DNA from 2 places in the Bartonella sp. TT119HLJHH genome. Region 1 is predicted to be linked to the other one. Evidence: predicted binding sites of a transcription regulator. Region 1 holds the regulator's gene; the other holds the start of a gene.

The links. Region 1 encodes HrcA, which represses chaperone genes, less so after heat shock. Its sites were predicted from a motif close to GTTAGCACTCNCNNNNNGNGAGTGCTAAC; they were not measured.
Region 2: a site for HrcA is predicted at 5,450-5,478, ahead of groES (co-chaperone GroES). Genes of this name have one in related genera too.

Annotation. Positions count from the first base shown of each region.
Region 1 is NZ_JBHILS010000001.1:137,901-154,472, reverse strand. Features, by position in the region: gene ACFIJL_RS00520 (ABC transporter ATP-binding protein) at 1-1,228, opposite strand, end outside; gene infC (translation initiation factor IF-3) at 1,821-2,339, opposite strand; gene ACFIJL_RS00510 (alpha/beta hydrolase) at 2,536-3,315, shown strand; gene ACFIJL_RS00505 (M48 family metallopeptidase) at 3,347-4,093, shown strand; gene dapE (succinyl-diaminopimelate desuccinylase) at 4,317-5,489, shown strand; gene hemW (radical SAM family heme chaperone HemW) at 7,094-8,293, opposite strand; gene rdgB (RdgB/HAM1 family non-canonical purine NTP pyrophosphatase) at 8,290-8,937, opposite strand; gene hrcA (heat-inducible transcriptional repressor HrcA) at 9,445-10,515, shown strand; gene grpE (nucleotide exchange factor GrpE) at 10,640-11,302, shown strand; gene thpR (RNA 2',3'-cyclic phosphodiesterase) at 11,409-11,948, opposite strand; gene ACFIJL_RS00470 (HPr family phosphocarrier protein) at 12,574-12,867, opposite strand; gene ACFIJL_RS00465 (PTS sugar transporter subunit IIA) at 12,885-13,283, opposite strand; gene ACFIJL_RS00460 (HPr kinase/phosphatase C-terminal domain-containing protein) at 13,420-13,884, opposite strand; gene ACFIJL_RS00455 (stimulus-sensing domain-containing protein) at 13,908-15,692, opposite strand; gene ACFIJL_RS00450 (response regulator transcription factor) at 15,732-16,454, opposite strand.
Region 2 is NZ_JBHILS010000005.1:110,573-127,144, reverse strand. Features, by position in the region: gene ACFIJL_RS04430 (outer membrane protein) at 970-1,857, opposite strand; partial or broken gene ACFIJL_RS04425 (lyase family protein) at 2,513-2,731, opposite strand; partial or broken gene ACFIJL_RS04420 (DUF4102 domain-containing protein) at 3,056-3,215, opposite strand; gene ACFIJL_RS04415 (hypothetical protein) at 3,475-3,714, opposite strand; gene fumC (class II fumarate hydratase) at 3,914-5,302, opposite strand; gene groES (co-chaperone GroES) at 5,529-5,825, shown strand; gene groL (chaperonin GroEL) at 5,885-7,528, shown strand; gene ACFIJL_RS04395 (hypothetical protein) at 9,059-9,271, opposite strand; gene ACFIJL_RS04390 (hypothetical protein) at 9,400-9,636, opposite strand; gene ACFIJL_RS04385 (lysozyme) at 9,633-10,295, opposite strand; gene ACFIJL_RS04380 (hypothetical protein) at 10,598-10,720, shown strand; gene ACFIJL_RS04375 (YopJ/AvrA family T3SS effector serine/threonine acetyltransferase) at 11,082-12,008, opposite strand; gene ACFIJL_RS04370 (YopJ/AvrA family T3SS effector serine/threonine acetyltransferase) at 12,386-13,330, opposite strand; gene ACFIJL_RS04365 (YopJ/AvrA family T3SS effector serine/threonine acetyltransferase) at 13,660-14,598, opposite strand; gene ACFIJL_RS04360 (hypothetical protein) at 15,460-16,029, opposite strand.

The DNA.
Region 1 (16,572 bases):
TGTCTTGATCATTAATTAATATGCGTCCTTTTGTGGGATCATAGAGTCGCATAATAAGGTTAATAAAGGTAGACTTTCCCGAACCTGATGGTCCCACCAATGCTGTCATTTTTCCAGCTTCTATTTCTAGGTTGATGTCTTTCAATACCATTTTGTTCTCAGTGTATGCAAAAGAAACGTGTTCGAAGCGAATAGCTCCTTGCGTTTTATTCAGATCTTTAGCTTCTTTATGTTCTATAACTGTAAGAGGATGGTCGAGTATTTCAAACATCGTGCGGATATTGACCAATCCAGATTCAATTTTTACACGTACATTTGCTAGTCTTTTTGCGGGCTCATAAGCTAAAAGTAAGGCAACAATAAAAGACATAAATTCACCTTGAACACCTGCGCGTTGGGTTGCAAGGTAACCGGAAAAACAGATAATACCAGCAATGGCAACACCTGTGAGTGTTTCCATAATCGGATTTGTAATAGCTTCGAGTGTTGCAATATTATTTGTTTGTTTTTCAACATCACAAATAGCTTTATCCATTCTTTTCTTCATGACTTCTTCTAGTGAAAAAGCCTTAATGACTCGAATGCCAACAGCAGTTTCCTGTACGATTTTTATAATTTCACCAAGTGAAAGGAGCTCTTTTTCCATAAGGCGGCGAACGCGTTTTAAAGCCATTCGAACGCCTAAAAAAGCTAGTGGTCCTATGATTAAAGTAATGGAAACTAATATAAAGTTTTGAATAAACATGACAAGCAACAAACCACTAACGGAAAGCAAATCACGTACAAAAGTTGTGATAATAGTATCAATGATATTACGTACAGCTGTAGCATTGTGGGTTACGCGAACAAGAAGATCAGATGAAGTGTTATTATGATAAAAAGAGACTCCTTGTTCCATAAGTCGGGCAAAAATTTTGCGTTGTTGTTCAGCAATGATACTATTTCCGGCTTTGTTTAGAAAATAAGTTTGGGAAAAAGTTGCAACTCCTTTGAGAATAAAGATAAAAGCAATGATGCTAGAAATTAAAACGATCATAGGAAAATTTTGCGCATCAATAATCTGATTAACAACATCACGCATCATCCATGCACTCGTTGCAGTTGTACCAGAAATGATGATCATTGAGAAAATAGCCGCACTGTACCAACGCGCATGTTTATGAAAATTTTCTCGCAAAAGACGGATAATAAGATGTTTATCAAAAGAGGAAATTTGTTTTTTGTCCATAAAGTGCTTCTATATTTTCTTGTTGTTTTATGCAAGATTGATGCACTCTTAATTAAAAAAATCCATTAATCTTTTGTACAAAAATAGCCTTTTCTTTCAAGGTTCATCCATCAATTTCACGACGGCGAGCGTAAAGAAATACAGTGCAAAATCTCTGTGAAAGGTAGAACGAAAAGGTGTTGTTTATCACTATCTTTAGTTAAATAAAAAGTACGGGCGAGTCCCATCATTATTATTTACTAATTTCCATATTGTAATAGCCTTTGGCACTTGAAATGGTTCACAAAAGGCATTTCTGCTTTTTTTAATAATTTTATGTATGCATTATCTCTGTTTGTGATGTGCAAACAGAATTATTTTGTTGGATTCATATAGAAAGAGCTTGAAACGAGAAGATCTTAAGATGTTTGGGTTCTCTCATTTAATATATAAAATAACGAATTCTCCTTATAAATCGAGAAAGCACTATTAAAAGGATTTATACACGCTTATAAAACCCCTAAAAGCACCACAACAAATTCCATGTGGTGCTTCTAAATTTAGCTATACGCTCATTTGATGAATTGCATGCGAATATTATTCCAATGCAAAACTATTTAGGTGCTATCACCATCATCATTTGCCGGCCTTCAAGCTTTGGCTCCAATTCGATTTTGGCAATTTCACTTGTATCTTCTTTCACACGTTGAAGAAGCTTTAATCCAAGATCTTGGTGAGCCATCTCACGACCACGAAAACGCAAAGTAATCTTTACTTTATCACCATGATCAATAAAGCGATGAACAGCCTTGAGTTTGACTCCATAATCATGGACATCAACATTTGGGCGCATCTTAATCTCTTTGATTTCGATGACTTTTTGCTTCTTACGTGTTTCAGCAGCTTTTTTTTGGGTTTGATATTTTAATTTTCCCAAATCGATGATTTTACATACAGGTGGCTCCGCATTTGGTACAATTTCAACCAAATCAAGTCCCGCATCTGCAGCCATAGCAAGAGCTTCTTGTATCGCAACAACCCCCTGATGTTGTCCCTCATCATTGATAAGCTGAACATGAGGTACCCGAATATCCTGATTTGAACGTGGTCCGTCTTTTTGGGTAGGTGTCATTTTAAACGGTTTACGAATGGTTTATGCTCCTTAAATTTTGATTCAACTACAGTTAATTTAATATACAATTATGCACCTAAAAACAACTATAATTCGTGTTATTTTCATTATTTGATTTATTACTTTTTGGAATGATTTAGATTATAAAAGTTTTTCTCTTAATTTACAGAAATTGTTTTATGGAGGATAAAGAATCATGGATCAAAATATTCCTTGTCAGTTTTTTTCGTTTGAGAACACCGCACTTGCAGTACGCTATCGCAAGGGGCGCCAATCTCCAGGTTTGGTTTGGCTTACTGGCTATCAATCCGATATGTTAGGAAGTAAGGCAACGTTGGTTGATCAGTTTGCTCAGAAGAATGATTTGTCTTGTTTACGTTTTGATTATTCTGGACATGGAGAATCTGAAGGTGATTTTTTTCAAGGAACAATTTCGCGTTGGGTTAAGGAAAGTTTAGCGACTTTTGAAACCTATTGTGAGGGTCCACAAATTTTGATTGGTTCCTCTATGGGGGGGTGGATTGCGCTAAGGCTTGCTATGATGCTAGCACAGAAAAATAAGAAGCTTGCTGGCATGATATTGATTGCTCCAGCGCCTGATTTTACACAAACATTGGTGGAACCAAAATTAGGACCAGAAGAATGGAAGATTTTGGAGGAAAAAGGCTATATTGAACGACCTGCAGTTGATGATACAGAGCCAATGCCCTTTACAAAAACATTAATTGAAGATGGGCGCGAAAATTGTGTTATGAAAGGATGCATTGATGTTGGGTGTCCAGTCCATATTCTACAAGGGATGGAAGATGAAGATATTCCCTATCAGCATACATTGACTTTACTTGATCATTTACCTCTCCATGATGTAACATTGACACTTGTTCGTGATGCAGATCATCGCTTTTCTCGTCCACAAGATTTAGATTGCCTTGAAACAGTATTGAGATCTTTGATTAATCAGATTAATGCAAAATAAGGGGTACATTTATTGATGAAGATAAAAATATATGAGCATTTCTAAACAGCATTTTATTTTTTCTGATCGCTCTGTACCTGTACGGGTGCGGGAAAATAAGTATGCGCGCCGTCTTACCTTACGTATTGATGCCAGAAGTCAGGAGATTTGTGTAACAACACCACCAGCAATAAATCTCTATGCGGTTGAAAATTTTATTGAAAAACATCGGTCTTGGATTGAGGCACGTCTTGCTCATGTACAAATCTCTCATAAAAATGCTTATCTCAAAGTGGGGGCGACAATTCCCTTATTGGGTGTTTCTCATACCATCAAGCATAGAGAGGGACGTGGGGTAACAGAAATTGTTACAGCAGATGCGGAGCAAGGGCCTGAAATTATTGTTTATGGTCAATTAGAATACCTCCCAAGACGCATTGCTGACGTTTTGAAAAAACAAGCAGCACTTATTATAACGCCTTTGGTGGCACATTATGCTCATCAGGTAGAGCGTAAAGTCAAATCCATTTGTTATAAAGATACGAGAAGTCGTTGGGGCTCTTGTTCAATCGATAAGCGTCTTTCTTTTTCTTGGCGCCTTATTATGGCACCAAAAGAAGTTGTTGAGTATGTTGTTGCCCATGAAGTTGCTCATCTTGTCGAAATGAATCACGGACCAAGATTTTGGGATCTTTGTGAAGAGCTATGTCCTGATAGTAAAACATATCGTGCTTGGTTGAAAGAAAATGCTCCTAGACTGCATGCCATTAATTTTGATTCATATAATTTAGAGGCGTAAAAAACTTTCAAATGAAGGCAATATTTAACGGAACTTTTTGTTGAGTGTTTTGTTGAGTGTGTGCTTGCTCAATGCATAATGAGGAAGCCATTGAAGCTCTCAGCACGATTGTTTTCCCCTGCTTGGTTTGCTGAGTGTCTTCAATGTTTTGCTTTATCTTTTTTGTAATTCAGCGTAATAACCCTAAGTTCCGATGACTTATAAAAAATGGGAAGGTTTTTTTATGTCTGTTCTTACAGATCCACTTCAGCTATTACAGGCACTTATTCGTTGTCCTTCTGTTACACCTCATGAAGCAGGGGCTTTATCAACTTTGGAACAATTTTTGAAAAAAATGGGATTTCACGTCGAGCGCCCTATTTTTACGGATAAAAATACAGATAATGTTGAAAATCTTTATGCAAAAATGGGAAATGAAGGACCCCATCTTATGTTTGCGGGTCATACGGATGTTGTACCGCCAGGCGCATTGGAAGATTGGACTTATCCACCTTTTGAAGCTGTCATAGATCAGGGAAAATTATATGGGCGGGGTGCTGTTGATATGAAGGGTGGAATCGCTTGTTTTATTGCGGCTCTAGCGCGAGTTCTTGAGAAACGACCCATTAAAGGAAGGGTAAGCCTTTTAATTACTGGTGATGAAGAGGGGCCTGCTGTTAATGGTACGGTAAAACTTCTCAAATGGGCAGAAAAAAAAGGCGAAAAATGGACTGCGGCTCTTGTGGGAGAACCAACAAGCGTAAAGACTGTTGGTGATATTATCAAAATTGGTCGCCGCGGATCGATTTCTGGTGTCATTACCGTGAAGGGTCGCCAAGGTCATGTTGCTTTTCCAGAGCGGGCTGCCAATCCCTTACCTTTGGCAAGTAAGCTTATTCAAGCATTGACACAAACTGCTTTAGATAAAGGGACAGAGAATTTTCAACCCAGTAATTTAGAGCTCACAACCATCGATACTGGTAATTTGGCAGTCAATATTATTCCAGCGCAGACAACAGTTCGTTTTAATATACGTTACAATGATCTTTGGACAAAAGAAACACTGATGAAGGAAATTGAAAAGCGTCTTGCTTTGGTGCAATCAAAAAACAAGAGCGATCAATATCCCTCTTATCAGCTTGAATGGATTCCAAGTTTAGGAGATGTTTTTTTGACTAAAAATGATAAACTCATTCAAATTTTATCTAATGCTATTAAAAGTGTAACAGGGAGTGTACCAGAATGTTCCACTTCTGGTGGTACTTCAGATGCGCGATTTATTAAGGATTATTGCCCAGTGGTCGAATTTGGCTTACCAGGGCAAACGATGCATATGGTAGATGAGTGTGTTGCCCTTGATGCAGTGGAAACTCTTACTACTATTTATGAGCGTTTTATTATTGAATTTTTTGCATAAAGAAAAGGTTGCTGGTTCAAAAATACCTTTATCTTGTTGTGCTATAAGATATTGCCATTTAAGGTGTGGTGATACGAGACTCGTAAAACTTAATATATTAAGTAGTCTTAGAGTAAGTGATGAATATTCTTAAGTTGGGATTCTTGCCTGTAGAGTCTTTAGTTAAGTGAATTACATAATTGAAAAGGCAAAAGAGACCTGCTTGAAGAAGCAGAATTGTTTAGACCATATTGGATTGAAAATATTCGTTCTTTAAAGTGTAGAAAGGAAGTCACACGCAATCATATATGGAAAACAATGAATATTATATCATCATTGTGTGGTGACAGGTTGAAGCTATAAAGACGCACAAAAACATGCTACTATTGTAAAAAGTTCGTACAACATAAATGCACTCATTCACAGCTCATGTTTTAATATGGTTTCTGCGCTCTCACAAAAGGTACCTCTTATTTCAATTAGATTCTCTTAGAATAAAGACTATAGGAAAAGCGCTTTAAGTTTGTTTTATTTCATATATTTACCTTGCTTTTTTTGTCCCCAAGAACTTCCGTTGCAAAATCATTACGAGATAGAAGGTGAGCTTATTTAATCAGCTTTAATCTTGGCTATGATAAAGATACACAGAGTTTTTTGTAGCAGCACGTTGATTTCTTTAATCAAAGACTGTCCTAGTATTATTCTCAATTTTTTAATAAAACAACCTTAAAGGACGCGTATAGACACTCATAAGCATGTACGCATACAAGTAAGATCATATGGGATTAATGACGTTTCGCTCGCTAACAAAGCAATCTCGATTCATATCTGGTATATTTGCCATTTGAGTGCATTATTTGTTTAATAAAACTCATGATTTTACTGTGGCCTATAAACCAATACCGATCATACAGCCGCGTATCTCAAATAAATATTGGTTCAGTATTTTTTGCGATAACAGCTTTTATATAACAGAATAGGATAAAAGCATTGTGTATATCTATTTTTGTAATCTCTGAAACAGACATACAACCACAACCTGATTGAGGGAAAATATAAAGGTATAAAGGTGAAAATCAGCGTGCTTTTTTACTTTCTTTTTTATTCAGCTTTACGGTTTTCAAAATTATCTAGAGTAATATCTTTTTAAATAATCAGAAATTGATGCATGGTTTCATGCTTATTTCTCTGGTTCTTTAAATGGTGCCACGATTTCATAAAAAACAATACATTGTCGTATTATGCATTCACGTACTTGTTTTAGAGAAATTTTCTCAAGGTTTGTCACATTTGTGCTACTACGGTGCTTATGAATGTTGTAATATAAAATCTATAATGCCTCCCCATCTTTATGTTTATGAAAAATAAAGTTAGAGCACCATACACTTTCTAGCTCAAAATATTGCAATAGCTTTTAGCACTTAAGGGTGTTCATAAGAGGCCTTTTTACTCCTTTTTTATAGTTTTTATCCACATGCTTCTCTATTTTTAAGGTGTAAGCAAATGATTGTAATTAATTGCCTATAAACAGATTTAAAATAAGGGAATCTTACGATATTTCAGTCTCGCTTTTGCTATAAAAAATGATAATTATGGCATAAAATCAATATGTTGTTATGGAAAATTTAGTTTGCGAGTTGGCTAATGATGTGATCAAGAACAATACGTCCTTTGGCTGTTGCTTTTAAGCGTTGGTTATCGACCATTTCTATCAATTCTTGGTGTTGTAACTCGATCAGTTTTTCCATAGGGATGCGTTTGGGACTTAAGGTTTCATAGCGTATAAGTTCTAAGCCTTCGCATAGGCGTAACCCCATAAGGAGCATTTCATTTGCCTGTTGCTCAGGGGTTAATTGTTCTGTTTCAATACAGCCATGTCCTGTTGTTTCTACCAAATTAAGCCACTGTTCGGGATGCTTTTCATTTATTGTGACATAACGTTCACGGTTTTTAAGGTGTGATAATGATGTTTTTGAACAGGCAGAGGAATGATTTGGTGCGTTCTCAATGAAACGTCCATGTGCTCCTGGACCAAAGCCTGCATATTGGTGATAACGCCAATAAAGAAGATTATGTGCTGATTCAGCACCGGGCATGGCATGATTTGAAATTTCATAGGCAGGAAGTCCACGCAGTGCTGTTATTTCCTGGGTAAGATGATATAGATCTGCGGCTAGCTCTGATGGGGGAAGGATAAGTCTTCCTGCATCATGAAGCCGTTTAAAGGCGGTTCCTTCTTCGATCGTCAATTGATAAAGAGAAAGATGGTCCGCTGCTAAATCAATTGCTTGTACAAGTTCAGATTTCCATTGTTCAAGGGTTTGTTCGGGGCGGGCATAAATGAGATCAAAGGATAAACGTGGAAAAATTTGCCGTGCTAAAGCAATGGCACAAAGAGCTTGTTCCACATTATGGAGTCGGCCAAGTTTGCGCAATGCTTTATCATTGAGCGCTTGTATCCCTAGAGATAAGCGATTAACGCCTGCCGCACGGTATCCACGAAAGCGCTCTGCTTCCACACTGGATGGATTAGCTTCTAATGTAATTTCAACTTTATCATCGACTACCCATTTTTTTGCAAGTGCTTGCAATAGGGCATCGACAGTTTGCGGCTCCATAAGGGAAGGGGTTCCTCCACCAATAAAAATACTTGTAATATGGCGTGGGCCTATTTTGTGGTATTGCGTTTCTATTTCGCGCTTAAAGGCGGTGACAAAACGTGGTTGATCAACACCATGGATGCGAACATGCGAATTAAAGTCACAATAAGGACATTTAGCTGCACAAAAGGGCCAATGAATGTAAATGCCAAAAGGTTCATTCATGAGAATGCTAAAAGGTTTTCTGCCAAAAGTTTGAAAGCACGTGCGCGATGTGAAAGAGGGGGAATATCATTACGTTTCCAGTTGTGTTTTTGCTCTGTTGACATTTCTCCAAAGGTATTTTCACATCCATCGGGTAAAAAAATAGGATCAAAACCAAAGCCTTTATCTCCCCGTGGAGGCCAAATGAACGTTCCTTCAACGCATCCGCGGAAGTAATCTGCATGAGCATCAGGCCATGCAATGCAAATGACGGATATAAAACGGCATTTTCGTTGGCTTTTTTCTCGTGCTCCGACTTTTTGGAGTTCATTTTCTATTTTTTTCATAGCTTTTGGAAAATTACGTGTACCATCGGCTTGAATTGCCCAATCAGCGGTATAAACGCCTGGCGCACCCTCCAATGCATCTACTTCTAAGCCTGAATCATCAGAGAGGGCAGGAAGTCCTGTTTTTTTTGCTGCTGAAAAAGCTTTAATATAAGCATTTTCTTCAAATGTTTTTCCCGTTTCTTTTGGTTCTGGCAAGCCCAGTTCTTTTGCCGATTGTATTATTAAACCGAAAGGTGTAATTAAAGTAGTGATTTCATGCAATTTTCCGGTGTTATGTGTAGCAATGACAAGTTTTGTATCTGCTATGCTTCTCATATAGATTTCTCCAAAAATGAAAGGGGAATTATTTTTGTGCTAAAAACCGACTTAAATGCTCATATACACATTCTGCTTGATTTTACATGATATGATTATTTTACACGTTTTATGATATTTTATTCCAATAAAATTTTTATCTTGTATGAAGATAACCTTGCAAAGATATGAAAGACACCTCTTTATTTATAATAGCATTTTATGATAAATTTCCAATTTTCTGCTTGCTCTAAAGGGTGAATTTTCTATTCACAGCGGTTTTTAATCAATCGAGATTCTCTTGACAAGTCCCTACAGCAGACCACTTTACAGATCAACTCTTATCTTATATTTCTCACACACTCTAACAAAAAATATCCCTGCGTAATTTATCAAGCATCACTTTGAAAGGTAGCATTTTACAGCTCAATAGGATAATATGTTTTTATACTACTTTAGACTATTTGACCAAACCTTGGCAAAACTTATATAAGAGATGAGGATTTTAAAAGTAGTGAAACAATTGTGATGAAGCACAAAACTATTGATAATGAACTAAAATATCTTGATGAACGTTCGCGTGATATTTTTCGCCATATTGTTGAAGCTTATCTTAATGATGGTGAACCTGTAGGGTCACGTAATCTTTCGCGGCTTTTACAACAGACATTATCGCCTGCGACGATTCGCAATGTGATGAGTGATCTTGAACATCTCGGTTTGATTTATGCACCACATGTTTCTGCGGGTCGAATGCCAACACAATCAGGTTTACGCTTTTTTGTTGATGCATTTATGGAAGCGGGTGATTTGCCAAACGAAGAGCGAGAAAATATTGAAATGCAAGTCAAAGAGTCTGGTCATGCACAATCGGTTGAACATTTTCTTGTTCAAGCAAGTCGAGTTCTTTCAGATCTTTCACGTGGGGCAGGGCTTGTTTTAGCAACAAAACAAGAAGGAACATTGAAACATATTGAATTTGTGCGCCTTGATAGGGAGCACGCTCTTGCCGTTTTGGTGACTCAACAAGGTGAAGTTGAAAATCGTATTGTTCATTTGCCAGAAGGGGTTACCCATGCACAATTGACGGAAGCAACGAATTTTCTCAATGCCCATATCCAAGGGCGCACATTGAATGAAGCTAAAGAGGAAATTACCCGCTTGTGCGCAGAAACACGGGCTGCGCTTGATGATTTATCGCATCATCTTGTTGAAACGGGATTAGCTCTCTGGGGAGGAGAAGGTGCTGATCATAAAATACACCTCATTGTTCGTGGGCGTAGCAATTTACTTGAAGATGTGAAAGCAGAAGAAGATTTAGAACGATTACGCCATTTGTTTGATGATCTTGAAACGCGTGAGAGTATGGCACAGCTTCTCGATTTAACGGATGAAGGTTCTGGGGTTAGAATTTTTATTGGTTCAGAAAATAAGTTATTTTCTCTTTCTGGTTCTTCTTTAGTTGTAGCACCTTATCGAGATTCACAACAAAGAGTCATTGGTGCTTTAGGTGTTATTGGTCCTACACGGCTTAATTATGCAAGGATTGTGCCCATGGTTGATTATACAGCTCAACTTGTGTCACAGTTATTGCGTTAAAACGATGCAAGTAAGTATTTGTACTATAAAAGCTCATTGTATTATATACATCGCTACCCCTTGATTTTTGTCTGTAGAATTTCGATATCGAGAATAACGAATCTTATGAAGGAATAAAATTTTTATGTCTGATGAAAAAAACAAATTTACTGACGCTTCATTTGAAAATTGTAATTTAAAAAATCCAGCTGATCGTAATACACTTAAACAGGCAGCCGATGAATTTTTAAAAACGCATAAAACAGAGGAACACGAAGCCGTTGAAACAGAAAACAATGAGATCAGTGATCCTTTAGCATCTTTGCAGGATGAAAATAAAGAACTGAAAGATCAGCTTTTACGTCTTGCTGCAGATATGGAAAATCTTCGACGTCGTACTGCGCGAGATGTGGCGGATGCAAGAGCTTATTCCATTGCTAATTTTGCACGGGATATGTTATCGGTTTCTGACAATCTCAATCGTGCTTTGGAAGCGATTCCAGAAGGTGCACGGGAGAGTGATGCTGGTTTGAAATCATTGGCAGAAGGCGTTGAAATGACTGAACGTGCCATGATGGCAGCATTGGAACGTCATGGGGTGCAAAAAATTCATCCAGAGGGGCAAAAATTTGATCCTCACTTTCATCAAGCGATGTTTGAAATTCCCAATGCTGATGTTCCAGATAATACTGTTCAACAAGTGGTTCAGGCAGGTTATATTATCGGGGAAAGGGTGCTACGTCCAGCTATAGTGGGTGTAGCTAAAGGAGGAGCAAAAGAAGCTTCTGTTGAAGCTGATTCGGCTTAAAATACTTCAATAATAAATCTCCAACATAAAATGCAGCATTCCCTGCAATTACACATATATGAAGTCTTTTCTTAAAGGGTTTTTAAAGGGTGTTATAAACACCCTTTTATCTTTGAAGCGCCCAACTTCCTTTTACAATATAGGGAGTCTTATTTAAGGGAGAGGCCGATAACAATAAAACAAAATGATCAACTTCAAAAGGAGGGAGCGAAAAATCATCTCGAGAAGATAGATAAGAAGAAAGATCTTTAAGATTAATATCAAATATTCGTGCAAGAGTGATATGCGGAATAAATAGTCTTTCATCAGGCTTTAACTCTAATTTATTCCGGATATATTGCATCTTTTCATGTAAAAGAGTAAGCTTTTCACAAGGTTCAATGCGAACCACAAGAGAATGGGGAGCATTTTCTGAACTAAAAACTTCAAAGCCCTTTATCTGTAGCGTAAAAGAAGGAAGTTCTATAGTGTTAAAGGTATGCATAATTTCATCTTCTAGGGAGCTTTCAACTTCGCCAAAAAAAGATAAGGTTACATGAAAATTTTGCGGGTTGATCCATTGTGCTTTTGGTAAGCCATTTTGCAATGATACGAGGGCTTTTGTTGTTTGTTGAGGAATCTGAAGAGCACTAAATAGACGACCCATGATATTATCTCCTTATAATGAAAGATGCTATCCCAAGCGCAATATAGATAATAAGGGCGGGGCACGTACCACAGAAAACAAGGCAATAGTATAGAAAAAGAATGTCTAAAAAATGCTTACTATAATTATGAGCGTACAAAGCTTATACGTTTTAAGAAAATGGTTATGACATTGATAAGAATTGCGTTTTCATGATCTATATCACAATGATGTGCAATGGAAGATTACTTGTGTATTATAAAGGCTACAAAGTGAGCAGAAAATAAGAAAAATTGATAGATTTTTGATGTGCGAAATTATTTTGACATTTATCTTTAGCCTAAAATAAAGCATATTCTCATACAAAGGTGAAGAGTTCTCTTTTTTGTAAATGTTTAATGATATGATTAAGTTGGGGAATAGCCATAATACGCAAAACTATTCAAATGGGCCAAATAATGTTAGGAAAAGAAAAAAATTCTTGCATAACAAAATTACTATAAGCTTTTACATTTATGATAATTATGTCAATCTATAATGGATATGAATATTGGTATAAAAGCGGGAAGAGAAATTAAAATTCAAAATAATGATAGAAAGTTCCTATTTTCTAAGAATCATCATCCTTGTTTATGATGAAAAAGCACTAGTTGTCCTCTCCAAAGTTGTTATTGATGAGCTTTTCAAGAGCATTAAGAGCATCTGTTGCTTCTGGTCCTGAAACACGAATGGTGAGGTTGCAACCGGATGAAGCCGCTAGCATCATAAGTCCCATAATTGATGATCCGCCAACAATTTTTCCATCCTTTTCAACTTCAACAGTAACATTAAAATTGTCAACAGTTTGTACAAATTTTGCAGAAGCACGTGCATGCAACCCACGTTTATTACAGATATTGAAATGACGACTTATACATGGGAGGGTATCTTTGGAAAACATTGGTATTTTATTATCCGCTATAAAGTCATACTTGGTACATTAATATATTTACGCCCTGCTTCTTGTGCTATTCTTAACGCGTCTGATAATGAAATATCAGGACATTTGCGAATAGAAATCAGTTTAATAAGCATGGGCAAATTAACACCGGCAATCATTTCAACGCGTCCTTTTTCAATAGCAGGAATGGCTATATTTGATGGTGTTCCACCGAACACATCTGTTAATATGATGACGCCATGATCCGTATCTGTATCGGTTACTGCGGCTATAATATCACCTCGGCGCTGATCTATATCGTCATCGGGATAAACGCATATTGTTGCGAACTTTTCTTGTACTCCAACAACATGTTCCACGGCATGTAAAAATTCGACAGCCAGCTCACCGTGCGTTACAAGCACGAGTCCAATCATTTACGCAAACTCCTGTTAACTAATAAGACCCAACCATAGTTGGTGGGAAAGACATTGTACAAGGCTTTATCTTGCTGCCAAGAAAAATTTGCAAAAAAAAGGCAAAAATTGTGATTTTTTTATCTTTAGAAAAAAATTAGACAGATTTTTGCCATATTTTTCTAAACAAAAATGCTTCAATAGCTTGACAAATAGCTGTACAATCGGCTTCACGAAGAGAGGGAAGTTTTAAAAGAGGAATGTGCAAATTTTCAAATTGAAAAGTTTTATTTGTGGAAAAACGTTCATATTCCGGACCGAGAAAAATAACGCAATCGATAGTTGTGTGCTTTTCAAATTCTATCATATAGAGACCAACGCCACGAATCTCGATGCCGCCCTCTAAATTATCAGGAGTGTATCCGTGAAGCTTTCCATTTTCCGCACGCAACATTGTATAATCATCACTGATAAGCTTCGCTTCACGTTTTGACCACTCAGCGCGGTCAAGCAAAGAAAGGGTGAGGGTTGATTTTCCTGATCCCGATGGACCTATAATTAATAGCCCCTTGCCGCCTAGTTGAAGGCAATTTGCGTGGAGTATTTCACATTTTGTTTTCATGTCTTTTACTTTGGATAAAAGATTTATTTAGCAAGCGGAAGCATAATAGTAAAACGTGCACCAGTTTTACACTTCCCAAGTGTAGGATCAATAATATTTTCGGCTGTAATTGTCCCATTATGAGCTTCGATGATTTGCCGACTAATAGAAAGGCCAAGTCCAGAGTTTTGCCCAAAAGCATCTTCATTTGGTCGATCTGTGTAAAAACGTTCAAAAATGCGTTCAATATTTTCTGAACGAATACCTGGGCCATTATCTTCAATGGTTAAAATAAGGGTTGAAGCATGACTTTTCATAGTAATGCAAATTTTGCCACGATTCCAAGGAATAAAAGAGCGCGCATTTTCAAGAAGATTTGAAATCACTTGCCCTAAACGGAGTTCATGTCCCAATACAAGATAGGCTTTTCCATGAGGACGTGGGACAATATTAAGGCTTATATCAATGGTTTGCGTATTACGATACACTTCCTGAACAGCATGAACAAGACTTTCCAAAAGCGGTGTCATATCAACAATCTCTGCGGTTTCTCGTGCAAGCTCTGCATCGAGCCGCGATGCATCAGAAATATCTGTAATCAACCGATCAAGGCGGCGCACATCATGTTGAATGATTTCCAGCAATTTCTCTTGTGCTTCTTCATTTTTAGCCAGAGGGAGCGTTTCAACAGCACTGCGTAGAGAGGTGAGAGGATTTTTTAATTCGTGGCTTACATCCGCAGCAAAGCGTTCAATGGCTTCAATACGCATATAAAGGGCATTAGTCATATCACGAATAGAAGTTGAAAGGTGACCAATTTCATCTTCACGCATTGAAAAATCAGGAATTTCTACACGCTGATTATTGCCATTACGCACTCGATTAGCCGAGGCAGATAATTTACTTAATGGATGGGCAATCGTATGGGCCAAAAAGAGAGAAAGAACCAAAAGTACGCTACCTACAACGGCAAAAACTTTAAAGATAACCAGTCTTTCTCCCTTTACAATGTTATCAATATCGGAACCCGTGGTTGAAAGAAGAAGAGCTCCAACCACTGCGCGATAGCGTTGAACAGGAACGGCAACAGAAACAATTAATTGCCCTTGTCTGTTGCGTCTTTTAGCCGTAGCAAGAGATCCGTTTAATGCGCGGTACACTTCTGGATAAGCAATACCACTGGTTTTTGTTTGTTCTCTGTCAAGAGCAATACCTTTGCCATAAAATGCGCTTGAATACCATGAAGTAAGGCGATCCCACATGTTTTGTTCTGTTTTAAGAGGGGGTAAATCATAACTAAAAACTTCTCCACTAGAATAAAGAACGCGCGAATCAAGAAGGAGAGTAGCATCACGATCATAGATACGTGCTCTTGTTGTTTTAGGTGTAATAAGACGCCGTAAAAGAGGGGCAACTTGCTCAGGGTTAATAGGAAAATCCCAAGAATCGGTTGATTGAGGGGCGGGTGTAACGCTTTCACCAGTCTGTAACTCTAAGAGTTTTTGGGGGTCAATGAGGATAGAATTTGTATCTACTGTTGCAGAAGCAGCAATAGCCCCAGCAATAATTTTTCCTTGGGTACATAAACTTTTAATTTTTGCTTCAATTAAACCATCGCGAAATTGGTTAAGGTATAAAATTCCTGTAACTAAAACGGCAAGAGCAGCAATGTTTAATATAACAATGCGACGTGTAAGGCTGGAAAAAAGCAATTGTCTAAAGAGACGTTGTGTTCGAAGATGCAAACGAGCAAACATAAGAAATGGCGTTGAGGATGTACCATTAACGGTTGTTTTTTGTAAAGTTTCCAGTTGAGAATTGTCTGTCATCGATTTGATTGCCGTTCAAATTTTTGCGACAAAATAGTTTTATACCTCGTGGAAACGATAACCTACACCATAAAGTGTTTCAATCATTGCAAAATCATCATCCACTTGTTTAAACTTTTTACGCAGACGTTTAATGTGACTATCAATGGTGCGATCATCTACGTAGACTTGATCACTATAAGCAGCATCCATTAAAGCATCACGACTTTTTACAACTCCTGGTCTTTGTGCTAAGGTTTGCAGAATCAAAAATTCCGTAACGGTTAAAATAACAGGTTTATCTTTCCATGTACAGGTGTGGCGTTCTTGATCCATCACAAGATCTCCACGTTTGAGAGAAGAGGTGGAAGAAGTTCCTGTAGCAAGCGGTTGGTTACGTGCATTAGAACGGCGTAAAATAGCTTTCACGCGTTCAATAAGAAGACGTTGGGAGAAAGGTTTCGTAATAAAATCATCAGCTCCCATTTTGAGACCAAATAATTCATCAATTTCATCATCTTTAGAGGTAAGAAAAATAACTGGAAGATCAGATTTTTGACGCAAACGACGCAAGAGTTCCATCCCATCCATTCGGGGCATTTTAATATCAAAAATAGCTAAGTGTGGAGGGTGAAGTGTGAGACCCTTGAGTGCAGATGCTCCATCTGTATAGCTTTCAACCCGATATCCTTCTGTCTCAAGCGCAAAAGACAAAGATGTCAAAATATTGCGATCATCATCAACAAGTACAATCGTTTGCGTGATTGTTGGTGTATCTTTCATGGTTTCTTAGACCTTTCTATTGCTGTGGTAGCAAATTACCCACACTTATTTATATGGGAGTTCATATTTTTTTTGCAAAACAAATATGATACAAATTGTAGCAAAGTAAAAAACCTTT
Region 2 (16,572 bases), on a different contig from region 1:
GATGTTTCTTTAAAACATGCATGTGCATTGGCAACCAAAGTGTCTTGAATTTGAATGTGTTTGGTTTGAAGCGTTGTCGTATGACATGAGGGGGGATCGCCAAAAAGATATGTGAGAAACAAAAACATGAGGCAATGCGTAATCTCCTCTCTTTAAAAGGCAGAGTTTTAGAGGTTTAAAAGATTGTGCTTTAGAGGCTTTTGGAAGTCGTAAAGCAGAGGAAAAGGGTAAGGTTGGAAATTGGGTTTTACCTTGACAACTTCATGTGCTCCCCAAATGAAGCTGTCTCCCCGTTACAGAAATTACATAAACAGAAAACCGCAATATCCTCTCTCCACTCTGGCATACAATAGCTGTAAAACACTGTCGTTTGAAGTGTGGTAATATAGGCATTTGTAGTGTGGTCATATAGGGCATACTTCCTTGAAACGTTACAGTATTTTTTCAGGGTGGGTTGGATATTCTTCAGTGTGTTTGTCTTGCTTTAGGTTTAAGAGCATTCCATGAGGAGGAGCCCAGAGAAGCCCGCCCAAATCTCCCAAGATTCCTCAAGAGTTTTTGTGTTTTTATAAATGGACATGGTGTTTAAAAATGGATTTTTAAACATAGGTTTTTAGAAGCTTTATTCTTTAAGAGCGGGGAGGAAAGTCAACATATATCCTATAAAACTGCTATTGATGCGCAATATCCATATTTATTTTAAAGAAATATCTCTTACATAACGGCTCTCATTTATTTTACGATGGCGCTCAGTGGTATGATAGTAAAGCTTTTATATTCCAAATGCATTACATGAAAGGCTGCGAGGATAGAAGCTTGCTTTAAGAGAGGGAGAGGCTTTATTGTTTCGTGACTATTTGTTTACAGTTTAGTACTGTTTTTTAGAATCTATGTCTTTTTAGGGGAAAGGGGCATAAAAAAACCCCGTTTTTAACAGGGTTTTTTAATCATTCAATTTTTCTACAAAACTTAGAATTTGTAAGCGATACCAAAGCGAACATCATGCGCTTGAGAAGAGATTTTAAGGTTATCGTTTGCAAAGTTCTTTTTAAAAAAATCTGAATAACGATATTCTGTACGCATAATGATATTATTTGTCATTGCAAGATCAAAACCACCACCAACAGTGTAACCAATCATTGTTTTTGTCTCATCTAACATATTGCCAGAAGCAAAAATTGTCGAATCTTCTTGCGATTTTGATAAAAGTGACATGATATATTGCATCTGTTTATAGGCTATACCTCCTGCAATATAAGGCATAAGACGATGGGAAGCAAAACCAATACGCGCGCGCGTAGCACCAGCCCCTATTTCTTTCAATGTTACACTGCTAACAACAATGTCACCATAGTTGGGTATCGTTTCATCCTGAGCTGCAGGTTTTATGATAGGAATCCCAGCTTCTTTAAAGGCAACGTTAATGGAGTCTAATTTATCTAAAATTTTCTTTCCACTGTCTGTTTGGGTGCTTTTCCTCCCAGACCAGACTAAGTCGGTATCAAAACCGAAAACAAAATCTCCTAGATCAATGTTAGAACCTGCATACAACCCTGTTCTCAATCCTGATAGTTTCGGTGATAAATCTCTATCAATCCAAGCCCATTTTCCGTCTCTGGCTTCTTCTACATAATTTAGAGTATTTTTATTGGAAAAATATCCGATTTGTCCTCCTAAATAAAAACCAGACCAAGAAAAAGGTGCAGAAATAGTAACCGGTGAAATACGTGACGATGAATCATTTTGCAATGAAACCTTCGGTTCTGATTGCTTAAAGATTACCGTATCTGCTGCTTGCGCTGTTGAAGCGGTAATGAAAGTGAAAATAGATAGTGCAATTAAACATTTTGTTTTCATAAAATATCCCCAATTCATTTAGAATACAAGGCGCATTATACACGAATCGGTTAAAGAAATCTATATTTAATATCATTATGAAAACTAAAATACTCAAAAAATCTATAATTATCCATGTTTAAGCATTCTTAAAACTTGTTTTCATGCTATTATCTCGCGTTTGTATTGATTTTTCAGTATTTTTTATATACACACTTCAGTATTCTCTATGTTTTAGAAAAAATTATAATATAGTAAACAAGCTTTTTATTTATTAAAAAACATTATTTAATATATATTAAAAATACTCTTTGTTGTTAAGTGTTAAATGTATTATCCATTGTGATTGAAATTAATGTGCTTAATATTTAATTGAACGTAAAAAATGCATATTGGCACCATTATATTCTTTGCTCGTTTCTGATATTGCGTAGCTTTGTATTGCGATAGCCTTTTGAGCACTTGAGGAGATGAGCGACTTTATTTCTTTTTTATCTATATGTGCCACTTTTGCTTATGGCAATCCAAGCGAATAGTTTTGATTGCCAAGCAAATAGTTTTGATTGATTGAATGGAATACGAAGAATAAGAAGGAGTAAAGTGCGAGAATCTCAAGTCTCATGAGGTTTCTTATGCGCCATGTAAAACGGAAAACTCTCCGTTCCGTTCGCTTAAAGCCGGAACGTGGATGAGAGCCTAAAAACTGAATGTCGTTGGCTATTTTAAAGAGATTAGCGCGTGCATTCAGATTTTTGTGGAAATGGGTGAGGGTGTCATAATGGGCAAATGCCTCCAATTTCTTGCGAGCTGTCAAGGATATCCCGTCAGAGAGTGAATTGTTTCAGCAAAGATCAAAACCTTTCAGTGCATCAAATTTTGTTCCAACAGCTGTTCCTCTATTGAGCACGCCCCATCTTCACGCTTCATAAAAGAGACATTTCTCAATGTTCCTAAACCCATTTCACGACGGCGATTATGAATGGTATAACGATAAATCTATTGAGCACCTCTTTTACGCTTCATAAAAGAGACATTTCTCAATGTTCCTAAACCCATTTCACGACGGCGATTATGAATGATATAACGATAAATCTATTGAGCATCTCTTTTACGCTTCATAAAAGAGACATTTCTCAATGTTCCTAAACCCATTTCACGACGGTGGCTCGTGAATGATATAACAATAAATCTATTGAGCACCTCTTTTACGCTTCATAGAGGAGACATTTCTCAATGTTCCTAAACCCATTTCACGACGGCGATTGTGAATGGTATAACGATAAATCTATTGAGCACCTCTTTTACGCTTCATAGAGGAGCAAGCCGGTGCCATTACTATATTTGCCAGTTCGTGGGTGTTGTGACAGTCCTCTCCACAATGTTGTGACAGGCCCCTTTGTCCGTTGTGACAGTCCTTGGCGCTTGAGGTGGTTCATTAGAGGCGTTTGTAGTCCTTATCGGATACAATTTCTATCCATACATTCATTGCGTTTGTGATGTGCTAGTCAGTGATTTTGATTGATGCAACATGGGACAGATTTAAAATGAGAAAATCTTACGGTATTTAGGATTCTCATTCAATATGGATAACGCTAGATTATTATTATAAATCAATACATTATCTCATTGAGATAAGAGTTATCTACCCAATGTTATCAATAATGATAACATTGTAAGCGTAACTACTATGAATTCATTAATCTTTTTTACTTCGATTGAAATTATGTCTATTAATACTGATTTTTTTTGAGCTAATTCTGTTTGGTTGATAGCTAATTGATTTTTAAAATCAAGATGTGAAGCTAGAATGAAAAACACCTTACGGTCATAGCCATTTAAATCACTTTCTGCCAGTATAGCCATTGGGTGTTGAGCCATGACTATTCATTTCTTTCCAAAACCGTTGTGCCTTTTAAGTACAACATAAGCAACAAAACCATCCATAGCATAAATGCGGACCAGAGCCTAAAATGAACGCTGTGGGTAATTGTTATCGGTCATCATCGGGGTGTTTACACCCCGATTTTTTGACAGAAAGATTTGTTTTAAGACGTTTGCATCTTTTTTAGTGGGTTGTTTATTGGGGAGCAATCATCTTTTTAGGATCAACTAATCGATCATAATCCTCTACAAAAACGCCTGCTTTTAATGCTTCGGTGCGCAAAGTTGTATCATTTTTATGCGCTGCTTTGGCAATTTCAGCAGCTTTTTCATAGCCAATTTCTGGTGCAAGAGCTGTGACTAACATGAGTGAGCGCTCCATGAGCGAGTGAATATGAACACGATTGGCCCGTAATCCTTGAATGCAATGCATATCAAAAGAACGCATGCAATCACCAAGAAGGGTAATTGATTGTAAAACGTTATAGCCAATAACAGGTTTATAAACGTTGAGTTCAAAATGTCCTTGGCTTGCGGCAAAGGTTACGCTGGTATGATTCCCAAAGACTTGGCAAGAAACCATGGTCATGGCTTCACATTGTGTGGGGTTGACTTTGCCGGGCATAATGGAAGAGCCGGGTTCATTTTCAGGAAGACTGAGTTCTCCTAAACCAGAACGTGGACCAGAGCCTAAAAACCGAATGTCATTAGCAATTTTAAACAAATCAGCAGCGAGAGCATTCAAGCTTCCGTGGAAATGCGCAAGGGCGCCATGATGGGCAAGTGCTTCAAATTTATTGCTGGCAGTTTGGAACGTTATTTCTGTGAGAGTGCTTACTGTTTGCGCAAAAGCAACGTCAAAACCTTTGGGTGCATTCAGTCCTGTGCCAACAGCCGTGCCACCTTGAGCAAGCATTTGGACATCGGTTAGAGCATTTTCAATGCGCTGAAGATTGGCTTCTAATGCGGTACGATAGCCTGAAAATTCTTGCCCTAAGGTTAAAGGGGTTGCATCTTGGGTATGGGTGCGGCCGATTTTAATGATGTCTGCAAATTCTTGCTCTTTTTGTTTTAATGTCGCAATAAGAGCTTCAAGGATTGGCAGTAAGTGTTGGCGTGTTTGCAACGTGGTGGCAATGTGAAGCGCCGTGGGAAAGGAATCGTTCGATGATTGACTCATATTGACATGGTCATTGGGATGAACGGGTTTTTTGCTTCCAAGCTTTCCTCCCAAAATCTTACTAGCACGATTAGCAATGACTTCATTGACATTCATATTGCTTTGTGTGCCTGAGCCTGTTTGCCAGACGGAGAGTGGAAAATGCGTATCAAAATCGCCAGCAAGCACTTCATCAGCGGCGGCAATAATTGCTTTTCCAATATTTTCTGGTAGTTTGCCTTTGTCCATATTTACAAGTGCTGCTGCTTTTTTGACAAGGACTAAGGCATAGATGATGGCAAGAGGCTGCTTTTCACTGCCAATATTAAAATTATGCAGAGAACGTTCAGTTTGTGCGCCCCAATAACGATCTTGACGGACCGAAATCGTTCCAAAGCTATCCGTTTCCTGACGTGTTTCAACCATGATAAGATCCTTTTTTGTTCACGGGTTCTCAAAAAAGATAGATAACGCGAAAGTGCAATAAGAGGCAAGACTTTGAAGCTTCATTTAGAAAAATTATTTTATGGCTATTCTTGACATTGAGAGATGCCGATTTTATATCTAACTCATGTTAGCACTCACGTGAAGAGAGTGCTAGCAAGAACTTTTAAGATTAATGCAATTATGTTCAGTTTTAAGGATTTAAAACATGGCTAATATACAATTCCGCCCACTTCACGACCGTGTCGTTGTCCGTCGGGTTGAATCTGAAAATAAAACAGCTGGTGGGATCATCATCCCTGATACAGCAAAAGAAAAACCTCAAGAAGGCGAAGTGATTGCTGTTGGCAATGGCGCTCTGGATGATAATGGAAAGCGCGTGCCGTTAGAAGTCAAAACAGGAGACCGTATTTTGTTTGGAAAATGGTCTGGAACTGAAGTCAAGATTAATGGGGAAGATCTCCTCATCATGAAAGAATCTGACATTATGGGAATTATGGGCTAATTGAAGCGCTTAGTTTTTCATTGTGTACTATTTTGAAAAAAACTCCAAGGAGAAATTAAATGGCTGCTAAAGAAGTCAAATTTGGCCGTGATGCGCGTGAGCGTTTGTTGCGCGGTGTCGACATTCTTGCTAATGCTGTGAAGGTGACACTCGGCCCTAAAGGTCGCAATGTGGTGATTGATAAATCATTCGGTGCGCCTCGCATCACAAAAGATGGTGTATCCGTTGCAAAAGAAATCGAACTGGAAGATAAGTTCGAAAATATGGGTGCGCAAATGTTGCGCGAAGTTGCTTCTAAAACCAATGATGTTGCCGGTGATGGAACAACAACAGCAACTGTTTTGGGACAGGCTATTGTGCAAGAAGGTGTTAAAGCCGTTGCTGCTGGTATGAACCCAATGGATTTGAAGCGTGGAATTGATGCTGCTGTTGAAGAAGTGGTGGCAAACCTCTTCAAAAAAGCTAAAAAAATTCAAACTTCTGCAGAAATTGCACAGGTGGGAACAATTTCCGCCAATGGTGCTGCTGAAATCGGTAAAATGATCGCTGATGCTATGGAAAAAGTGGGCAATGAAGGCGTCATTACCGTGGAAGAAGCTAAAACCGCTGAAACGGAATTGGAAGTCGTGGAAGGAATGCAATTTGACCGCGGGTATCTTTCCCCTTATTTTGTCACAAATGCTGAGAAAATGGTCGCTGATCTCGATGATCCTTACATTCTCATTCATGAAAAGAAATTGTCTAATTTGCAATCCTTACTTCCTGTGCTTGAAGCTGTTGTTCAGTCTGGAAAACCACTTCTCATTATCGCTGAAGATGTGGAAGGTGAAGCTTTGGCAACGCTCGTGGTTAACAAACTGCGCGGTGGTTTGAAAATTGCTGCTGTAAAAGCTCCTGGATTTGGTGATCGCCGTAAAGCAATGCTGGAAGATATTGCTATCTTGACATCTGGACAGGTTATTTCTGAAGATGTGGGCATTAAACTTGAAAATGTCACTTTGGATATGCTTGGACGTGCAAAGAAAGTGAATATTTCTAAAGAAAATACCACCATTATTGATGGTGCTGGACAAAAAGCTGAAATTACTGCTCGCGTCAATCAAATCAAGGCTCAGATCGAAGAAACAACTTCTGACTATGACCGTGAGAAATTGCAAGAAAGACTTGCTAAACTCGCTGGTGGTGTTGCTGTTATCCGTGTGGGTGGTGCAACAGAAGTTGAAGTGAAAGAAAAGAAAGACCGTGTTGATGATGCTTTGAATGCAACACGTGCTGCTGTTGAAGAAGGTATTGTTGCTGGTGGTGGTACCGCATTGTTGCGTGCAGCAAATGCGTTGACTGTTAAGGGAAGTAATCCTGACCAAGAAGCGGGTATTAGTATCGTTCGTCGTGCTCTACAAGCTCCAGCGCGCCAAATCGCAACCAATGCTGGTGAAGAAGCCGCTATTATTGTGGGCAAAGTGCTAGAAAATAATGCTGACACTTATGGTTACAATACCGCAACCGGTGAATTTGGTGATTTGATTGCTTTGGGAATTGTTGATCCCGTGAAAGTTGTGCGTTCTGCTCTTCAGAATGCGGCTTCAATTGCGAGCCTTCTGATCACAACAGAAGCAATGGTTGCTGAAGTTCCCAAAAAAGACACTCCAATGCCTCCAATGCCTGCTGGTGGAATGGGCGGAATGGGCGGAATGGATTTCTAAGCTCTTTTCCATAGACGTAATAAAGAAACGGGTCTTATGGGCCCGTTTTCTTGTATATTTCTTTTGTGCATACGAATTTTCCTCTTTATGATTGTTTCTTTATCTTAGAGGATTATTCTCTTTTCCACGGAGGGATATGTCGTCATTATGAAGAGAGTGAATAGATCTCACTCTTGGTTTTTGGCTTTTTCTCTTGCATTTATGAAATGTTTCTATTGTGCAGAGATTGTGATTGCCTTTGAAAATATTTTGCTGATAAAAATACAATTCTTTGATTTATAATAATTTCTTTCTCATATAGTTCTTTTTTTTATTTTAAGCTTATTCATTTATCATTAAAAAATCCTGTGTTTGTGCTTCATAAGGTGAGAGGTCACTACGGTTTTTATAAACCAACGCAATCATTAAAAGTCAGTAGTTAAGAGTTAGTAATTAAGAGTTAGTACCTATTGAGCGTTGGAAAGACAGAGTTGAAAAGAGCATGATGGGGCTGGTTTGTTTTTTATGAATAAGATGCTGGTATTTCAAGCTTTTGCATAAGGGGATAAGCATCTCTCTGTTTCGTTGATCTCTGAAATGGGGAGACTGCTCCATTTGAGAAGCTTAAAGATAAAAGCTAATTTTTCGCCTTGCTCTCATCTTTTTTTCGGTAAGCTCATCACCTAAACTGGAGCCAAACCCATGTTGTTATACTCAAGTTCTGTTTGTTGCCTATATTGTGACAGAAAATTCTTGGGGGGGGGAGCAATTTTTGAGCTAAGGGGACCATGACAGATAGCTGAAAAAAATCATTACGAGACAGTAGGCGCGCTTGTTTTAGAATTTTTAATGCTTCTGATGATAAAGGCACGCGAAATTCTGTTGTAGCTTCATGCCTTCTTTTCATATTTTCGAGCCAAGGATTTTTCATATATTCTCTTCAATTTGATCTTTATGCATAGGACATAAGGGCATTGGGCGGCAGGGCATTGGGAGGGTGGAAATTGGGCGGCAGGGCATTGGGCGGCAGGGCATTGGGAGGCAGGGCATTGGGCGGCAGGGCATTGGGAGGCAGGGCATTGGGAGGGTGAAAATTGAGAGGTAGGGTATTGAGAGGCAGGGAGGAGCCGGCTTGCTTTTTTATTAAACGTAAAGATGAGAGGCTTTATGTAAGGCTACCATTACATTGCTTGTTTATGCACTTCTTTAAAAGAAATGTCTTTTAATACAAATTCTTGGCAATGCTATTTATGAAGAGTATAAAATCATTTGGATATCAATAGATTATTAAAAAAATGTATGTTGGTATGATCCTTTTCTTATGTTACCAAAGTTGCTGACTTACGTGTTTGTTAAAAATCTCTCTTCATACCCTTAAATTCATTTCATGAAAGTGTTTGTGAAGAGTGCGACGTTTGTGAAGCTTGTAAAAACCTTTCGTGAGACGTGAAAAATCATCAATAAAACTCCATGTGTTCAAAAAATAACGAATGGCTTTTTATATTTTAAAATAATTGAACACGTCTCACGGTTCATTTTTTATTTTTTATTTTAGAGCTGAATATTCGATTTTTGTGTAAAAAAATTTCCCAGCGCATCTATAATCCGTGAAAAATCAAGCGCTAATAACACAATGATGAATATAATCCACTTCGTATAACGCGACATCACTTTTATACTTTTATAAGTCATGATGATTTCTTGTAGGATTTCTTTTTCCTTTTCTGTAAGCTCTTTATCGTCTTGTGTTTTTTTTCTAGCCATGTTTCCACCCACACATGTGTTCCCCTTGTTTGTTATGCTTTAAAATATCTCTTGCGAGATTTGAACTGATGATATTGAGATCTTTGTTGTCTAAATAAATGGGCAGCCAACCAACGCAAGAAAAAGGCTCATTGATTGTTTTTATCGCGCAACCAGTGAGTAAGAGCAGCCCGTACATCAGTATCACTTTTTTGATTAATTTCATTTTCCACCTCTTGCCGTGTTGTTGATGACTTTAGTGTTGTTTCTATTTGCTTTTGTTGCTCAATCTTCTTTCCAAGAGTGAAAGCTTTTGCTAAAGCAATAAAAAAAGCGGTCAGAGCCGCTCCTGTTATCATCAGATTTTTTTTCAACCACCCCATCATAAACGCTGCTCCCGAAACCGTTTTGCCACAAAGAAAATGCCAACGAAGGCGGCTAAAACCATAATGGTTGCTAATGCCCATTGGATAGGACCATTGCCTGCCAATAAACCGCCAAGACCAGAAAAAGAACCAATAATCGGCGTAAGCGCTTCTGCCTTGAAAACACCCGTTGGTGCTTGCGTTTCTACGGTTTGATAGTTGGAAGAAACATAAGCCCCTTTCGCCCATAAGCCTGCTTCTGCTGCACGACGGTGCACTAAACCGTGAAGACGTTTTCCTCCTGCTTTGGTCCACTTTTGTAACTCAGCAGGGACGGCTTCATATTCGCCGTTATTGAGCTTTTTTAGAAGGGTCGAATTACAAAAAGCTGCCGTTCCTACATTATAGCAAAACGATACGAGTGCGGCGAATTGTTCATTCGTTAAAGAAACCGTCACATGTTTTTCAACGGTGTTTTCAAATTGCCTTAAATCTTGACAAAGAACTTCTTCTGCTTGTTCTTCAGTAATGATCATGCCCTTGTGAACGAACGGTTTGCCAGCCGTGCTGGTATGACCATAGCCGATTGTCCACACCCCAATGGCATCTTTATAGGCTTGTAAACGCAATCCTTCCCATTGTTTAATGAGTGCAAGTCCTGCTTTAGATATTTTTCTCATTTGCTTCTCCATAAAATAAAGCCTCACGGTAACGTGAGGCTGGTTGACAGATTAAAAATGAATTTTTTCACGCTTCAAAAACAGAAGAGATGTGAAACTGTGATGAAATCAAAAGGTTGGGCAAGAGGGATAATGGTTGGGCAAGAGGGGTAAATAGTTGGGCAAGAGAGGTAAATGGTTGGGCAAGAGGGATAATGGTTGGGCAAGAGGGGTAAATAGTTGGGCAAGAGGGGTAAATAGTTGGGCAAGAGGGGTAAATGGTTGGGCAAGAGGGGTAAATGGTTGGGCAAGAAGGGTAATGGTTGGGCTGGTGTTTTCCGTTAAGAGAGGTTGTTGATTTTAAGACCTTGTATTGGTTTTTTGATGGAGTCTTTATTGGTGTGCGGGCAGTTGTTGGGTTGATGCACGATAAGCGTGATCTATAGTGGTTGTGTTCGTCGTATGGCATTGATGTGGGGGGCTTGAGATATAAGCGCACACTCTCAGAAAAACAAGACATATGCTTTTACTGAAGACGGAAGCATTCAATATTTTATGTATCAAGCGTTTTGCCTATTCAAATAGTCTCATTGTTACAAAAAGCTTTGGGCGAACAAGAGCTTTGGAATTTTGATACAATTTTAAGAGGGGATGGTTTTTATCGGACAATGGTGCTTTTTCTTTAAGAGAAAAGTTGTTTGCTATTTTTGTTTTACGAACACAAAAGCCGATTTGCCTAGAGAAATCTTCGCTGTAAAGCAATCTCTCTTCGTTCTTTGATGAATAGCAATATGGAAAAAACCTCAATTACATCGTTAAAGATTTGTATTCAGTAATCCTTTTTTGGTGAGAGGAAATAGAAACAGTTTTTCCCTCTGTTGTTTTTAAGTTTTTTTCAAATCTCTCTCTCAGGGTTTCGCCTTTTTTGTTGACTGTTTCATGTTCAGCTTCCGGATGGACTTTTAAATATTGTTCTAGACGTCTTCTTCCTTGCGCATGTTTGTATAAACTGATGGGAAGATAGGAATCTAACTTTTCAGCAGATAAAGAGGAATGGGGTTCACATAATACACCCTTAACATTATCTTTGTGCAATCTTGCTAATTTATCAGATTCAAGATGAAGTTTTTTGGCAAGGCTTAAGCTGAACATTCCACATTCAGAAGAGCTTCGCTGAATATCCATTTCTGCTGTGGTAAAAGAATAAGGAGGCAGTTGAAGACATTGAAGGGTTTGATTTATTTTTCTCTCTAGTTTGCAAGCCGTGATATTCTGAAAGGTTGTAGGTTCAAGCATAATCAAAGAGATTTTCTCATCAACTTTTTGATAATCAAGGACGGCAAAGTGGATTGTGCTTCCCGAATTGACTATAAATCGGGCAGATTTTGCGCCGCTCTCAACGACTTCTTTTAGGGCGTGCGAAAACTCTTCTGCTGTAAGAGCCAATTTGAGATTCATGTCTGGATATTTGCTGTTTGCTTTTTCTACGAGAGCCGGCATCAATCTAATATCCGTATCTTCATAATAAGCGTTAATCCAACGGCCGGTGACGAGATCATCTTCTAAGCCTGTAATAATATCTTTTAATTCGGCAGAACTCGGTGCAACATGTTCTTCTTCTGTTTGGACCGAGCTTTGCATTAAACGGGCAATAAGGTCTTCTAAAGATTCATTTGCACTTGCCCCTTCTGGTGTTGGTGAGGAATGAGGTTGGGAAGAATCTTGTGGCTTCATAAGCTTAGCCTCCATATTGATAATTGGTAGAAAATATTATTTTCTTCAATTCTGGCTAAACAATGTTTTGAAAGAGAACCTTTGCATCTTGGAAGGTGAGGTTAAAAAGGGGTGTTTTTAAAAAGCTTATGGTTTTCTTGAATTTAAAAAAATGAAGCATCTCGTGCATTTTCAAATTTATGAGCACTGTTTTAAAATGGGCTATTTTTGATAGAGCTGTCCTGTTTTATCCTTTGTCTTTGAAGAAGTCATGTTGCTTACTGTTTGCATCTTTACCTCTTTCAAAGGAAAAAAAGATTTGCTAACAGCAATTTATGCTTAACCGTCAAGCCGCAGAGCTTCATTCTTTGTGGATGTGGAATAGGGCTAAATGCTTATTACATCATTAGAGATTTATATTCTGTGGCTCTTTTTCTGTGTTGTGAAACAGAAACAGTTTTTGTCTCTGTTGCTACCAAGCTTCTCTCAAACCTCTCAGTTAGGGTTTCGCCTTTTTTGTTTACTTTCTCCTGTGCTGCTTCTGGATTGGCTTTTAGATATTCCCCAAGACGTCTTCTTCCTTGCACGTGTTTGTAAAAAGTGGTCGGAAGATATGGATCCAATTTTTCTGCAGGTAAAGGCGTGTCTGGTTTACATAATACACCCTTAACATTATCCTGATGCAGTCTTTCTAATTTTTGAGATTCGGTATGAAGCTTTTTAGCAAGGGCTAAGCTGAACATTCCACATTCAGAAGAGCTTCGCTGAATATCCATTTCTACCATGGCAAAAGAACAATTGGGCAACTCATGCGCTTTAAGAGCCAATTGTGTTCTTAATGCCAGCACTGCTGGTTTCATATTGTTGAGTGTTGTAGGTTCAAAAAATATCACGGAGGTTTTGTCATCGATGGTTTGATGATCAATCACTGAAAAATGAATTCCTCTATCCTTTGTGTAAATGATAAATCTGGAAGATTGAACGCCGTTTTCGATGGCTTCTTTGAGTGCAAGGGCAAAGTCGTGAGATGACGCTGCCAATTGAAGACGCATGTCGGGATATTTACGATTTGCCTGATCTACCAAGGCTGGCATTAGTTTAAGATCTGTACTTGCATAATCAGCTGTGACCCAACGACCCGTTGAGATATCATCCTCTAAACGGGCAATGATACTTTTTAATTCTTCACGATTGAATGGGATATTTTTGCCTTTTTCGCTACTGGGGTGTTCTAAATGTGCAGTAAGAGTGTCTAATGATGCATTTGCATGCGCCCCTTCTGGTGCGCTTGCACCTTCTGGGGTTTGCGAGGAATGAGGGAGGGAAGAATCTTGTGGCTTCATAAGCTTAGCCTCTATATTGATAATTGGTAGAAAATATTATCTTCTTCAATTCTGGCTAAACAATGTTTGCAGGAAAGATTTTTAGCTTAAAAAAATAAAGAGATGAAATCACCTTTATTTAAAAAAAAAATGTTACGAAAGACAAAATCCCACGCTTTTCAGAGTCAAGGAAAGGTATCTTTTTATCTTTTTAAGAGGTCATGTTGCTTATTGTTTGCATCTTTACCTCTTCCAAAGGGAAAAGAAGATTTGCTAACAGTAATTTATGCTTAACCGTCAAGCCGCAGAACTTCATTACTTTGTGAAGGTGGAATAGAGCTAAATGCTTATTACATCATCAGAGATTTGTATTCTGTTGCTCTTTTTCTGTGTTGTGAAACAGAAACAGTTTTTGTCTCTGTTGCCACCAAGCTTCTCTCAAACCTCTCAGTTAGGGTTTCGCCTTTTTTGTTTACTTTTTCATGTGCTGCTTCTGGATTGGCTGTTAAATATTCCCTAAGACGTCTTCTGCCTTGCACGTGTTTGTATAAACGAGCTGGAAGATATGGATCTAATTTTTCAGCAGGTAAAGGCGTGTCTGGTTCACATAACACACCCTTAATATTATCTTTGTGCAGTCTTTCCAATTTTTGAGATTCGAGATAAAGCTTTTTGGCAAGGCTTAAGCTGAACATCCCGCATTCAGAGGAACTGCGTTGAATATTCATTTCTGCCATGGCAAAATGAATGTTAGGCAATTGGTGATGTTCAATGGATTGTCGCGTTCTTAATGCAAGTAAGGCGGGGAGCGTGTCACGCAGTGAGGTAGGTTCTAAAAATATCAGAGATGTCTTGTCCCCTATGGTTTGATGATCAATGACCGCAAAATGAATTCCTCTATCTTTTGCGTTAACGATCAGTCTAGAAGATTTAATGCCATTTTCGAGTGTTTCTTTGAGTGCAAGGGCAAAGTCGTCAGGTGTCATTGCAAGTTTAAGATTCATCTCTGGATATTTACGATTGGCTTGATCTACCAAAGCTGGCATCATGTAAAGATCTAAAATATCATAATAATTTTTGATCCAACTGCCATCGGCATTATGCTGTTCTAAACCGGCAACAATATCTTTTAACTCTGCACGGTTGAAAGGGGTGTTTTGTATTTTTTCGATGTTAAGCCGTTCTAAATGTGCTGTAAGAGTGTCTAATGATGCACTTGCACCTTCTGGTGCGCTTGCGCCTTCTGGGGTTTGCGAGGAATGAGGTGAGGGAGAATCTTGTGGCTTCATAAGCTTAGCCTCTATGTTGATGATCAATAGGTGATATTATCTTCTTCAATTCTGGCTAAACAATGTTTTGAAAAGAAGCCTTTACATCTTAAAAAATGAGGCGATGAGAGCATAATGAGGCCGTTTTCATATTTTTATGCGTGTATTGCTCATCATTGCTGTGATGTATAATATCGGTATTTTATGGGGGTATTTTATGGGGGTATTATTAGGGCGTTCTCTTGGGAGCCCCTAGTGAATACGGCTTGTTTTGAAGATCTCAAAATTATAGAGCTGTTGGTGATGCAAATTGGGTGATGCAAAAGAAAATAGTCAAAAAAAGACGAAAGATACCTTCAAACTGTAAAGTTTTAAACATTGTCGCGAAACACACTGTTTTATAACAGTCTATAATAATTTATAATAAGTCTATAATAATGCAAAAACTTTATGATGAAATCTGGACGCAGAAAACCCCTTACCGCATCCACCATTAAATACGATTTTTCATATTTTGTCAACAGTAAAACGATTATTTTTCCTCCTTTATCGCGGGAAAAAATCTACAGAAAAAAGCTCATTCATTGGCTATACAGCAAAATATTTTCCTTTGAGGCATGGATTAAGTAAAGCATGGGTCGATATAAGGTTAAGTCTCTTTGATAGGTCGAAGTATTTTTTAAGCGTGGTGGATATTTTTGAGCTTGTTTGCTGAGCGCTTTAAGCTTGTCAATCCCATGGAGTTCTATGAAAGAGTAAGCTCAGTGGATCTCAAGTGCACCCTGCCAAAGGAAGACTTTACAAAGGCGCTGGTTATAAAGAGACATGTTATAAAGGAGAGGAGAATCTTTATCCTGTGTGGAGGAGGAAATGATGGGTGTTTTAGCGAAGACTCTTTTTGCTAGAATTGTCAAAATGTTTATAAAGGGCATCAAGAATAATACGCAACGAACCAACAAGCGTAGAGAGTGGTTGATCTTCTATAACAAGAGAGTGTAATGCCGCATGAAAGTTATGTTGACGATGCAGATATTGTGCTTCTTTAATCGCTTCTTGCATCGCTTCATAGTGTTCCGTTGCTCTTTGAACCCATTGCTTTTTTGCTTTCTCATCTGATACGCTGTGCGTAAAACCATCATAATAGCCATTTGGTAAACCTTTTGCACATAAATAGTCGTTTCTAATTTGCAAGTATTGTTGTGCTGTGTCATATTGCTCTTTACTGATGCCTGATGAATCCCCTTTATAGCCAAGCAAACAAAGACGCCCAATATAGGTCCCAACAAGCGGATTTTTCGCTTCTTCGAGGCTTAAACCAAAGTGTTTTGCACGCATTTCAATCGCCGGTTGAAACCCAGATTCGCTGGGGATTGTGGCACGTGAAATACAGCTATTGGGCTCTTTGCGCTTGCCTGTTATTTTCGCTCTACCGCGTTTTTTACGTATTTTCATGAACTTAACCATTTGAATGAAAAAGAAACTGGCTGTTGATGAGGGACAGTGATGTAAAAAGCACTTAGAATAAATACTAGCGGGAGAGCAAATACTGTGGAGAGCAATACTAGCGGGATATGAGCCGTTGCAGATCAAAAAACAAATGATACTAAAGGCGTTGTAAATGCAAAGAAAAGCAACGGTGTGGGGCGAAAAATCATCCTTAAGGGGGGCTTACCATTTTTTTCATTGATAGCGGATTATTCGCTTTCTAAATGTTTCTTAACTGTTCTTGAGAAATTGAAGAAAAATTTTTGTCAAATGTGAATGAAAAAATAAAAATGATATTCCATGGGCATGTCATCGTCTATTTCTAATAGGACGTTTTTTCTAATGGGATTATTTATCTCTTTTTTCACGAGCGCTTTACCAAACCTTTTTACAGGTAAAATTGAAAAGTTATTGTTTTCTTATGGGGGGATTATGGGGTGCTGTACTAAGATGCCTGATATATATTATGCTGTTAAGCATATTCTTTTACTTGATAGAACATGTTCTTTA